3 regions of the Sphingobium sp. TomTYG46 genome follow, and region 3 is predicted to be linked to each of the others. Evidence: predicted binding sites of a transcription regulator. Region 3 holds the regulator's gene; each other region holds the start of a gene.
The links. Region 3 encodes LexA, which represses DNA repair genes until DNA is damaged. Its sites were predicted from a motif close to GTTCCNCNCTTGTTCT; they were not measured.
Positions count from the first base shown of each region.

Region 1: a site for LexA is predicted at 2,013-2,028, ahead of ACZ5YV_RS04855 (ATP-dependent helicase). Genes of this name have one in related genera too.
Region 2: a site for LexA is predicted at 1,098-1,113, ahead of ACZ5YV_RS09880 (ribonucleoside-diphosphate reductase subunit alpha). Genes of this name have one in related genera too.

Region 1 covers NZ_AP027324.1:953,386-957,640, reverse strand. The annotation lists gene ACZ5YV_RS04855 (ATP-dependent helicase) at 1-1,943, opposite strand, end outside; gene ACZ5YV_RS04850 (Rrf2 family transcriptional regulator) at 2,645-3,133, opposite strand; gene ACZ5YV_RS04845 (globin domain-containing protein) at 3,249-3,698, shown strand; gene rsmD (16S rRNA (guanine(966)-N(2))-methyltransferase RsmD) at 3,814-4,255, opposite strand, start outside.
Region 2 covers NZ_AP027324.1:1,948,261-1,952,515, reverse strand. The annotation lists gene ACZ5YV_RS09890 (fumarate hydratase) at 1-80, opposite strand, end outside; gene ACZ5YV_RS09885 (glutathione S-transferase family protein) at 177-821, opposite strand; gene ACZ5YV_RS09880 (ribonucleoside-diphosphate reductase subunit alpha) at 1,365-3,293, shown strand; gene ACZ5YV_RS09875 (DUF2171 domain-containing protein) at 3,361-3,627, opposite strand; gene ACZ5YV_RS09870 (ribonucleotide-diphosphate reductase subunit beta) at 3,717-4,255, shown strand, end outside.
Region 3 covers NZ_AP027324.1:488,437-492,691, reverse strand. The annotation lists gene moaC (cyclic pyranopterin monophosphate synthase MoaC) at 1-114, shown strand, start outside; gene ACZ5YV_RS02555 (molybdopterin molybdotransferase MoeA) at 111-1,289, shown strand; gene ACZ5YV_RS02550 (hypothetical protein) at 1,344-1,496, opposite strand; gene lexA (transcriptional repressor LexA) at 1,649-2,320, shown strand; gene ACZ5YV_RS02540 (ComEC/Rec2 family competence protein) at 2,281-4,255, opposite strand, start outside.

The sequences.
Region 1 (4,255 bases), 460 kb from region 3:
CTGCTTTCCTCCTCGACATGTTCAGGGGGTAGCTCCCCTACGAACCGTGACGGGATGGAGCTGGTCCACTGGCCATATATTCTCCGGTTCGCCGCATGAAGGATGACGCACAGCTTCCTGGCGCGGGTAATCGCCACATAGGCGAGCCGACGTTCCTCCTCCAGACTGTTGAGACCACCTTCGTCCAACGCTCGTTGAGAAGGAAAAATACCCTCTTCCCAACCCGCGAGGAAAACGGTGTCGAATTCGAGCCCTTTGGCCGCATGGATGGTCATGATCGTGACCTTCCGTTCCTCGGCTTGCGCGTCATTATCCATGACCAGCGACACATGTTCGAGGAACGCGCCCAGCGTTTCATATTCCTCCATCGCGCGAGTAAGTTCATTCAGGTTTTCGAGGCGGCCCGCGCTTTCGGCGGTGCGCTCCGCCTGAAGCATGGCCGTGTAACCGCTTTCATCCAGTATCTGGCGCGCGAGTTCAGCATGGGGAAGCTGGGTCGCACGGTCGCGCCAGCGGGCCAAATCCCCGATAAAGGCGCCAAGACTGCGGCGCGCTTGCGGAGTCATTTCGTCGGTATCGAGAATTCGTGCAGCAGCGAGCGCTAAGGGTATAGCCTCGGCCCGAGCAAGCCGGTGAAGTTTCTCCACGGCTTTGTCACCTAAGCCGCGCTTCGGAACATTGACGATCCTTTCAAACGCTAGGTCGTCGGCCGGTTGGTTGACCAGGCGAAGATAGGCAAGCGCGTCGCGGATCTCAGCCCGCTCGTAAAACCGAAAGCCGCCCACAATCCTATATGCAAGACCGATCTGAATGAATCGATCTTCAAATTCGCGGGTCTGGTGCTGCGCGCGGACAAGGATGGCTACCTCCTCCAACGATCGACCGGTGCGCTCGATCGCCTCGATTTCGTCGCCGACACGGCGAGCCTCTTCTGGCCCATCCCAAACGCCGATAACGCGGACTTTCTCCCCGATGTCGATGTCGGTCCAGAGCGTCTTGCCTAGCCTGTTGCCATTTTCGGCGATCACACCGGATGCGGCGCCCAGGATATGAGGCGTGGATCGGTAATTCTGCTCCAAGCGGACAATCTTGGCGCCCGGGAAGTCCTTTTCAAATCGCAGGATGTTGGCGACTTCCGCCCCGCGCCACGAATAGATGGACTGGTCATCATCACCCACGCAGCAAATATTTTTGCGCTGCTGAGCGAGCAGGCGGAGCCAGAGATACTGGCTGCTGTTGGTGTCCTGATACTCGTCCACCATGATATAGCGGAACCGCTGTTGATAGCTTTCGAGCACATCCCGGTGACGCTTCAATATGGTGAGCACATGGAGCAGCAAGTCGCCGAAGTCGCAAGCATTTACATCGCGAAGGCGGGCCTGATAGGCAGCATATAGTTTCTGCCCGCGCCCGTTCCCGTAAGATTCGCTATCTCCCGCGCTGATTTCGTTAGGCGTCAGCCCCTTATTCTTCCACTGATCGATCAAGCCACCAAGCTGCCGCGCGGGCCAGCGCTTTTCATCAATCCCTTCAGCCTGGATCAGCTGCTTCATCAGTCGAAGCTGATCGTCTGTATCAAGAATGGTGAAGTTGGATTGCAGGCCGACCAATTCGGCATGTCTGCGAAGCATTTTGGCAGCGATAGCATGGAACGTGCCGAGCCATGGCATTCCTTCCACTGCGGGACCGATCATGCGTCCGACACGCTCGCGCATTTCGCGCGCGGCCTTGTTGGTGAAGGTGACCGCCAGGATTTCCGACGGATAGGCACGGCGCGTAGCTATAAGATGCGCCAGTCTTGCGGTCAGCGCAGCCGTCTTGCCCGTTCCCGCGCCCGCCAGCACCAGGACCGGCCCTTCAGTGGTAAGGACGGCTTCCCGTTGCGGCTCATTGAGGCCTTGAAGATAGGGCGGATCATCAGGCGAGGGAGCGGGAAGGGTCATGGTCAACAACTAGGGAGCATGGATAGAGGGAGCAAGGGCTTGACCACGTGTGATTGATAGCAATCTATGAGAACAAAAGGGGAATAATGCAAGGGGGAAGGTCACGATGTTCACCTTCGATATCCCTCAGCCTCTCGTCATGTCGTTAAGTCAAGGCCAAGCGGTTCCAGTGGGGGAAAGGGGCGCGCAATTCAGACTTGAACGCTTTGCTGAGACAGTCGTCATCGCCTGATAGCAGCAGAGCCACAGTTCGTCGCCGACATCGGAACGCGTGCGTCACCGATCTGGTTCTCTACCCGCCAAGAGGCAGAACGGGGTGATTAACAGGAAAGGATTACCCATGAAATCGATCATGCTTGCGAGTGCCGCCATGCTGGCTTTTACCACCGGCGCTACTGGCATTGCGATCGCTCAGGGTGTGCCGGCCAATACGGCCCAACCCCCAGCCACTAATAGCATGCCGACGGATCCTGCTACGCCTGCGAACCCTGCCACAGCGGCAGATCCCAATGCTGGTCAGCCGACTGGAGAGGTTCCAGCTGACACCGGTATGATGCCCGCAACGCCGGGCATGCCCAAAGACCCTGCCGCGCCCGTGGGCAGTTCGGCGAATCCGGTTACCGTTGGCGGGAACATGACCCCTCCGCCTGCGAGCGGTAAAGATTATCCGCTATGCAGTCGCACGGTACAGGATAGCTGCATCAATCCAGGCGAGGCACCGCGTTCGAAGAGGTCGGCGCGCAGGCATCGCTGACCGAAGAGACAGAACCGGGCAGGGCGGCAATAAGCGCTGCCAGCCCGGTTCTGTCTTTGGCGGCGTCCGCCAGGCTGTGCTGATCAAGCACAGCGAGAAAAGCTGTCGTCGCGGCCCTCAAAATACCCGATAGGCCACAAGCCGCGCGGAGGCCGCAGCCTGCGCAGTCTGCCAGGTTCATGTCCGTTTCGGTGTGACGAACCACATCGCCCAGTCTGATTGCTTCAGGAACACGGGCCAGGGTGAAGCCGCCGCCTCTGCCGCGCTGGGTTAGGATGAAGCCGCCTTGGCCGAGGTGGTGGACGACTTTCATCAAATGGTTTCGCGAAAGAGCGTAGGCGTCTGCGACCTCGGGGATGGTTGCGCGACCTGTTGGCGTGACGGCCAGATGGATGAGGACGCGCAGGGCGTAGTCGGTGTGACGGGTCAATTGCATGAGGGAATGCGTTAATTGAACGAGGTTTGCGGATCAAACATGTAGATTGTTTACATGTTTAAAGATGTACCGTAAAGGCGTCGTTACCGAGTCTCTAGTTCAAAGGGGTGCATGTATGAGCCAGCTCAGCGCTGAAACCATCGCGATCGTCAAGGCAACCGCTCCTGCGCTGCGGAGCCATGGGGTGGAAATCACGACCGCCATGTATGCGCGCCTGTTCCAGGATGCATCGATCAAGGACATGTTCGACCAGGCGGCGCAGGACAGCGGTGAGCAGCCCAAGCGTCTGGCTGCGGCGATCCTGGGCTATGCCGAGAATATCGACAAGTTGCAGGCTTTGACCGGCGCGGTCGAGCGCATGGTGCAGCGGCACGTCGAAACCGGCGTGAAGGCCGAACATTATCCCAAGGTTGCCGAAGCGCTGCTGCCCGCGATCCGCGATGTTCTGGGCGCGGAAGTTGCCACGGACGCCGTGTTGGAAGCGTGGGGCAAGGCCTATTGGTTCCTGGCCGAGATATTGATTGGCAAGGAAGCGCAGGCTTATGAGGATGCTGAAGCGGCTTGATTGATGGGTGGGGTGAATGGCCCGCCCGCTCGCAGGCCCACCCCCGGCCCCGCCCGCTTGCGGGAGGAGAGCTTTTGTCCCTCCCGTCTGCGTTTTTTCGGGTCGGACGATAGTGTTAGGCAGCCATTCTCAACAGGGTCAGACGGGCTTTGCCGACGTCGCGGGTTGCGTCGATGGTGAAGCCCTTGACCTCCACATCTTCGCGGCGATCGGTTTCGATGCTGATCCAGGTCGCGGGGCCGGTCCAGCCGAGACGGCTTAACTTGTCGAGAGCGACGACGCCTGCGCCGCTACTATAAGGCGGGTCCATGAAAATGAGGTCCAGCGGTTTCGACGCGGGGCCGAGCGACAGCACGCTGCTCTGGCGGATGTCGGGCCGGATGCCGAGCTTGTCACCATTGGCGCGGATCACATTCAAAGCGGCCTGATCCTGTTCAACGAAGAGGCAGCTAGCAGCGCCACGGGACAGGGCTTCAAAGCCCAAGGCGCCCGATCCTGCAAAGAAATCGCCGACGGCCAGCCCTTCAAATGATCCGATGCGGCTCACCAGCATGGAA
Region 2 (4,255 bases), 1.2 Mb from region 3:
TCCATCGGGTGATAATAGCTGATGAACTGGAGCGCGTCGGCGACGCTCTCGATCAGATCGGCGGTCTTGATGACGGTCATCTTGCCTTCATGTCCCTAATTAGCGCCCGGCCCTGCACGGCGGGTCTTCGCAGGCGCGGCTAATAGGGATTGTGCCGAGAGTCCAGATATCCCGAACTATCCGTTGGCATAGGGAAACATGTGCCACCAGGGCTCTTTCTCCTCCAGCACCCGTGCAAAGCTCGCCCGCGCCTCCAGCCGGTCGAGATAGGCGGCCAGCGCCGGAAAGCCGCCGCGCATCGGCTCCACCTTGTCGGCATAGAAGAGGGCGGGGGCAGCCGCGCAGTCCGCCAGGGTGAATTCATCCCCGGCCGCCCATTGCCGCGCCCCGAGCCGCTCCTCCAGCATCGCATAGGCCTTGCCCAGCAGGATGCGCGCCTCGCCCACGCCATGGGGATCGCGCGCATCGTCGGGCCGCAGCCGGTCGGCCACGATCTTCTGCATCGGCGTCATCACATAATTGTCGAACAGCCGATCCATCAGCCGCACCTCCAGCGCTTGGGCGGGATCGGTGGGGATCGGGCGGAAGGGGCCGGGGCACTGCTGCCCCAGATATTCGATGATGATGCTCGCCTCGGCGACCGTCTGGTCCCGCGCCTCGTCGCGCAGCACCGGGAACTTGCCCAGCGGCCACAGCGCGAGCCACGCTTCCGCCACGCCGGGGTCCTCCATCATTGCCCGTTCGAACGGCGTGTCATTCTCATAAAGGGCGATCAGCACCTTCCAGCAATAGGAGGAAAGGGGGTGATAATAGAGAATCATGGCTGCCTCTCATTCATGGGCCTTATGTCAGGCGCACCGGGGCTTTTAGCACGCTGGCGGGGCTTTTTCTCATCCACAGTTAATCCACATCAGCTTGTGGATAAGTCTTTGATGAACCACCATCCTTAGTAAAAAGGACAAGCCCCCTGACCCGTTCCGGGCAATTTCCGAGGCAAGCCAAATTTATTTTCGTTCGCACATTGTCCCTCTTGTCTTTTGCAAGAGTGAGGGAAGTCCGCGCGTCGCTGCGATGCGGCGTGACGGATTGTTGCCGGGTGAACAGCTTGGGAACCGTAACGAGTCCTCGAACTGTCATTTACCCTCTTGCAACCATTCAAGGCTGTGGCACTATCCCTTGTATCGGGTTAACGGGGGTTACCCAACAGATTGTGATTGTAACGGCCGGACCATTTTCCGGGCGAGGGGCGTTTTGTCCATGGCGATCCACTGAAGGTGCCCCGCTCGGCTCGGTTGCAGGCCATCTGGTCGGAACTGACCGGAAAAGGACCGAATCGAACGAAACATGAACATTCGGGGGCTCGCATGGATTTTCGAGACAGCGAACAGGCAGGTGCAGGCGACGTGGCGACGGTTATTGACGATGTGGTGGAAACCGTGACGGAAAAGAAGGCTGCGCCCGCCAAGGCGGTGCGGTCCTCCTCTTCGATCCAGGAACGGCGCTTCGATGTCGTGACGGATGAAAGCCGTGACGCGCTGCTGACCGAATTCGGCAAGGATACGCTGAAGGACCGCTATCTGCTGCCCGGCGAAAATTACCAGGACCTGTTTGCTCGCGTCGCCGCCGCCTATGCCGATGACCAGGCGCATGCCCAGCGTGTCTATGACTATATCTCGCGCCTCTGGTTCATGCCCGCGACGCCCGTGCTGTCGAACGGCGGCACCGGACGCGGCTTGCCGATCAGCTGCTATCTGAACAGCGTCGATGACAGCCTGGAAGGCATCGTCAACACCTGGAACGAGAATGTGTGGCTGGCCTCGCGCGGCGGCGGCATCGGCACCTATTGGGGCAGCGTGCGCGGCATTGGTGAGCCGGTCGGCCTTAATGGCAAGACCAGCGGCATCATCCCCTTCGTCCGCGTTATGGATTCGCTCACCCTCGCCATCAGCCAGGGTTCGCTGCGCCGTGGTTCGGCCGCCTGCTATCTCGACGTCTCTCATCCGGAGATCGAGGAGTTCCTGGAAATCCGCAAGCCGAGCGGCGACTTTAACCGCAAGGCGCTCAACCTCCACCATGGCGTGCTGCTGACCGACGAGTTCATGGAAGCGGTCCGCACCGGCGCTGAGTTCTCGCTCAAATCGCCCAAGGACGGCTCCGTCCGTGGCACGGTCGATGCGCGCAGCCTGTTCCAGAAGCTGGTGGAAACCCGCCTTGCCACCGGCGAACCCTATATCGTCTTCTCCGACACCGTGAACAGCATGATGCCCAAGCATCATCGCGATCTCGGCCTTAAAGTTTCGACTTCCAATCTTTGTTCAGAAATCACTTTGCCGACGGGTCGCGACCATCTCGGCAATGACCGGACGGCGGTCTGCTGCCTTTCGTCCCTGAATCTGGAAACCTGGGACGAATGGAACAAGGACCCCGTCTTTGTTGAGGATGTCATGCGCTTCCTCGACAATGTGCTGCAGGACTATATCGACCGAGCGCCGGACGAAATGGCGCGGGCCAAATATAGTGCGGAGCGCGAACGGTCAGTGGGCCTGGGGGTGATGGGGTTCCACTCCTTCCTCCAGGCCCGTGGCCTTCCGTTCGAAGGCGCGATGGCCAAGAGCTGGAACCTGCGCATCTTCAAACATATCAATGTGAAGGTGAACGAAGCCTCGATGCAGCTCGCGGTCGAGCGTGGGCCGTGCCCCGACGCCGCCGACATGGGCGTGATGGAACGGTTCAGCTGCAAGATGGCGATCGCGCCCACCGCGTCGATCAGTATCATCTGCGGCGGCACCAGCGCCTGCATCGAACCGATCCCGGCGAACATCTACACGCACAAGACGCTGTCGGGCAGCTTCGTGGTGAAGAACCCCTATCTCGAAAAAATCCTGCGCGACAAGTCGAAGGATAGCACGAACGTCTGGAACACGATCCTCGAACGCGGCGGGTCGGTCCAGCATCTCGATTTCCTGAGCCAGGAAGAAAAGGACACATTCAAGACCAGCTTCGAAATCGACCAGCGCTGGCTGCTCGAACTCGCCGCGGACCGGACGCCCTTCATCGATCAGGCGCAGTCGCTGAACCTGTTCATTCCGGCGGACGTGGAAAAGTGGGACCTGATGATGCTTCACTTCCGCGCATGGGAACTGGGTATCAAGTCGCTCTACTATCTGCGGTCAAAGTCGGTGCAGCGTGCCGGTTTCGCTGGCGGGGTGGAGGCCGACAATACCATCGACGCACCGAAATTCGAGCTGGCCGGGGGAAGCACAGACTATGACGAATGCCTGGCGTGCCAATGAGCTAATGGGGGGGATGGGCGCGGCGGTGGCGACACCGGCCGCGCCCACACAATCACCCCCGGAGCCGTCACCCCTCGTCTTGTTCTTCTTCAAAGAGAACGGCGTTGGCGCCGGTCGCAGAGAGCCGCACAGTGCCATCCTCATCAACCCCGGCGATCAGTCCCTCGCTGATATAATGATGATGCCCGGAGTGACTTCCCTGGCCGCTATCCGCCTTGATCAGCTTGATACGCTGATGTCCTTCTGCACCCTCGACATGATCGACAGTGCCAACATGGACGCCATCAGCGCCAATAACCTCAGCATGTTCCTTGATGCTGGTAAGATCAACCATCATATTGCTCCTGTGCCGGGAATGACGGGGACCAAACGTCTCGCGCCCGCGCAGGTTGCGCTTGTCCATTAATTCGCGGAGCCGACCCAATGCCCCTTCTTCAAGCCAGCAAGGTCTACAAGCCTTTCGAATATCCCTGGGCCTATGAATTCTGGAAGCGCCAGCAGCAGTTGCACTGGCTGCCCGAGGAAGTGCCGCTGGGTGAGGATTGCCGTGACTGGGCGCAGAAGCTGTCCGATCACGAACGCAACCTGCTGACCCAGATTTTCCGCTTCTTCACGCAGGCAGACGTGGAAGTGCAGGATTGCTACCACGAAAAATATGGCCGCGTGTTCAAGCCGACCGAAGTGAAGATGATGCTGACCGCGTTCAGCAACATGGAAACGGTCCATATCGCCGCGTACAGCCATCTCCTCGACACGATCGGCATGCCGGAGACCGAATATTCGGCCTTCATGCAGTATAAGGAGATGAAGGATAAGCATGACTATCTGAGCCAGTTCGGCGTCGATACGGACGAGGATATCGCCAAGACGCTGGCCATGTTCGGCGGCTTTACGGAAGGGCTCCAGCTCTTCGCTTCCTTCGCGATGCTGATGAACTTTCCCCGCTTCAACAAGATGAAGGG
Region 3 (4,255 bases):
GCGCTGCTGACCATCTATGACATGGCGAAGGCGCTCGATAAGGGCATGATTATCGGTAATGTCCGGCTGCTCGCAAAGTCTGGCGGCAAGTCGGGCGACTGGCGCGCGCCATGAGTCTGCTCCCGGTCGCGGAGGCTCAGGCGCGCCTGCTTGCGCTGGGTAGCCGCTTACCGGAAGAGGATGCCCCGGTTTCCAACTGTGCAGGCCGATGGCTCGCACGGGACATCTTTGCTCTGCGCGATCAGCCTTGGGCAAATCTATCGGCGATGGATGGTTACGCCATTCGTGCGGCAGAATGGCCTGGTCCCTGGCGCCTAACCGCTGAAAGTACAGCAGGCGGCTCCCTCCCCTCCGCTTTGGCTCCGGGGGAATGCTGCCGCATCTTCACCGGCGCACCACTGCCGCCCGGTGCCGATACCGTCCTGATCCAGGAAGATGCGCAGCTGGACGGCCAGTTCGTGCACCCGCTCGGCTCTCCACTACCCACAGGACGAAACGTGCGCCCGGCGGCAAGCGACTTTGGCGCAAATCATCTATTGCTGCCTGCCGGTTCCGCACTGGGTCCCGCGCAGATTGCTCTTGCCGTTCTTGGGGGCCACGGAACCCTCCCGGTCGGCGGCCGTCCGCGCATCGCCCTGATCTCTACAGGCAATGAACTCGTCCCCCCCGGAGCGCCCACGCCCTCTGGCCGCTTGCCGTCCTCCAACGCGCCCATGCTTGCGGCCATGCTAGGTCAGGCAGGCGCGGAGGTGATCGACCTCGGCATCGTTCCCGACGATCTGGACGCAATGGTCCGATCGCTCAAAGAAGCTGCCGGGGCCGACGTCATCGTATCAACCGGGGGCGCCTCGGTCGGCGATCACGACTTGGTGAGGCCAGCTTTTCAGGCGGCAGGCGGCACTTTGGATTTCTGGAAGATTCGCATGCGCCCCGGCAAGCCGCTCATGGCGGGAAAGCTGGGTGACACCCTGTTCCTCGGTCTCCCCGGCAACCCCGTGTCCGCCTTTGTGACAGCAACGCTATTCCTGCTGCCCCTTGTGCGGCACATGGCCGGAGCCGCCAACCCGCTACCCCGTACGATGATCGCGGAACTCGCCGCCCCCCTCCCCGCGACAGGAGAGCGCGACGACTATCTTCGTGCCTACCTCACCGATGTCGGCTTGGTCTCCGTTACCTCGCAGGACAGCGCCGCGACCGCAGCCCTGGCTCAAGCGGGGTGCCTGATCCGTCGACCGGCCGACTCACCCCCAGCCGCCGTAGGCGACAAAGTAACCATCGTTCCGCTCTGACAATGAGAAAGGGGCCGCAATGCGGCCCCTCCCCGTGATCCAACCAAACGTAGATCAGCGCTGCTGCTTGCTGTGATCGCTCTTGTCCTTGCGGCTCTCGCCCATTTGACCTTGGCGATTTTCCTGCTGCTGCTGACGCCCGCCCTGGCTTGAGCGGTCACCACCTTGCTGGCGGCGCTGTTTGTCCTGATCGTTCTGGTTCGCCATCTTACTCTCCTATTCACCCTCTTTGGGAAGGCCGCTATTGAACGGCTGTGACGCAGGTCCGTTCCTTTCGTTACGCTTGGCGCAAGCCCGCTTGACTTGCCCCCTTACGTTTCCTATGTGTTCTCCATCCGTTCCATGGAGGATAAGTCGGCATGCTGACGCCCAAGCAACAGGAATTGCTCAGCTTCATTCAAACTCGGCTCGAGGAAGGCGGGGTTTCACCTTCGTTCGAGGAGATGAAGGAAGCGCTCGATCTGCGGTCGAAATCCGGGATTCACCGGTTGATTAATGCGCTGGAAGAACGCGGATTCATCCGTCGCCTGCCAAATCGGGCACGAGCACTGGAGGTTTTGAAACTTCCTGAAGCGATGCATCGCGCACCCAAGGTTGCAGCGACACCCAAGCCGCAACTGTCGGCCAAGGCCCCGGTCGCAGCCAACGACGTGATCGACATTCCCCTTCACGGTCGGATTGCCGCAGGCGTCCCCATAGAAGCCATGGAAGGACAGAACATGCTGTCGGTTCCTGCCGCTCTACTGGGTGCCGGTGATCATTATGCTCTTGAGGTTTCTGGCGATTCGATGATCGACGCGGGCATCCTCGACGGTGACTTCGCATTGATCCAGCGAACCGAAGTCGCGCGCGAGGGGCAAATCGTGGTCGCACTAATCGAGGATAGCGAGGCGACGCTGAAATATTATCATCGCCAGGGACCTAAGGTCAGGCTCGATCCGGCCAACAATGCTTATGAGCCGCAAATCTACGATTCGCAGCAGGTGCGCATTCAAGGAAAGCTGGCTGGTCTGCTGCGACGGTACAACTGATCGGATCGACGGCGCGACGGTAAATAGGGAGGCCGGGCGACCCACGGATGTGCGTCGCCCACTGTTTTGCCGGTTCGCACGGTTCCTCCATCAAGATCGATCGCCAGCCCGCCGGTATGTGCCAACAACCGCCGATCGGCTTTCATCCAGCGGGGCCGACACCATGACGGCAGGCGACGGTCAGCGATAACGATGTCGGCACGCGCGCAATCGCGTGCCAGGCCGTCCTTGGGCACGACAACCCCGCTTCTCGTCACCAATAGCTGCCATATGCGCCCTCCTCCGGTCAGGGCCACCATGCATAAGTCCATGGAACAACGCGCTTCGGGCAAGTCTGCAAGAGCGCCCAGCGGACCTCCATGGCCTGCACTTTCTGCGATCATATCGCGGACATAATCTCCTGCCCGCTCACGCAGAATAGCCATGCCGCCGTCCTGCCCGCGAACGGCCACATGGCGCCCATCCGCTGTCACCAGAATGTCGGGTGGCGAACTCATAATAATGATGGCCATCCCCAGCGCCACGGGGGCCAGTCCCATCCAGCGCCAAGCGCTTCGCCAAAGCAGGCACCAAAGGCCGCCCAGCACGATGATCCCGAAAATCGCGTTAGACACGGCAGGCGCGGTGACGATCGCCCAAGGACTTGCCGCTACCCCATGCGCGATCAGCAGCAGCAGATCGAGCGCGCGGCCCGTCAACCACCAGGCAGGAGCCCCAAGACCGACAACATCCAGCAGCAAAGCCAATGCTTCCAGCGGCATGACGACAAAGGTCGTCAGGGGGATAGCCACCAGGTTTGCAAAAGCGCCTATCATCCCGGCCTTGTGAAAGTGGAACAAAGCGATCGGCGCCAGAGCCATTTCCACCGCAAAGCCGGAGAGGAGCAGGACGGCAAGGTGGCGACCCAGTCGCCGAAGTGCTGACTCCTCACGGGATCCCGCGAATGCCCGAAAGCGGTGATGTTCGCCCAAGGCAACAATAGCGATAACTGCGGCGAAACTCATCTGGAAGCTTGGCCCCGCCAGCGCCTCTGGCCATGCCAACAGAACCACCAATGCCCCGGCGGCTATCAGCCGCAAGGTGATGGCTTCGCGGCCAAGCGCAAGCCCGCCCAGCACCAGCAGTGCCGCGACGCAGGATCGAACCGTCGGCACTTCCGCGCCCGTCAGCAAAGTATATCCCAGGCCCGCCAGCGCGCCACCGGCCGCAGCGATCAGCATCAATGGCCAATCCAATGCCGCACGTCGGCTGAGTGCCATGATCCGCATCAGCAGAAAAATGACCGCACCGATTAGGGCGGTGACGTGCAGCCCGCTGATCGAGAGCAGATGGGCAAGGCCGCTGCGGCGCATCGCGTCGGCGTCCGCCTCGCTGATGGCGCCCTGATCCCCCGTCGCCAGCGCTGCGGCTATGCCCGCGCCCTCCCCATTCGCATTCTTCAATATGTGCGCGAAAAGACGATTGCGCAGAGGCGGCGCCTCCGTTGAGGGGCGTAGCACGACGATAGGCTTAAGCGCGCGTCCCGTTGCCCCGATCCCCTGAAAATAAGCGCGACGCGAAAAATCATAGCTGCCGGGCAGGCTCGCTTCGGCAGGAGGCATCAACCGGGCGCGAAAGCGAATGATGGCACCTTTGCCAACCCCTTCGGGTAGGTCGGCGGCGGCTATGTTCACCCTGATCAGCGAAGGCAGCGCAGGCATGTTGATAGGATGGATCGATACGCGACTCATCTGCTGCGCAGGCACCGTATCGGCCGACCTGACTTCGCCAGTCACTTCTACAAATGCGGCACGGGGCAATGGCGCCGTGCCGACAATCAGGGCTTTCCCCCATATCAACAGGCAACCTGACGCCGCGAGCAGACCGCCCAATATAATCGCATGGCGTATCCGGCCGCCCTCCGGCAGCATCAATCCGCCGCTCGCGATCGCAATC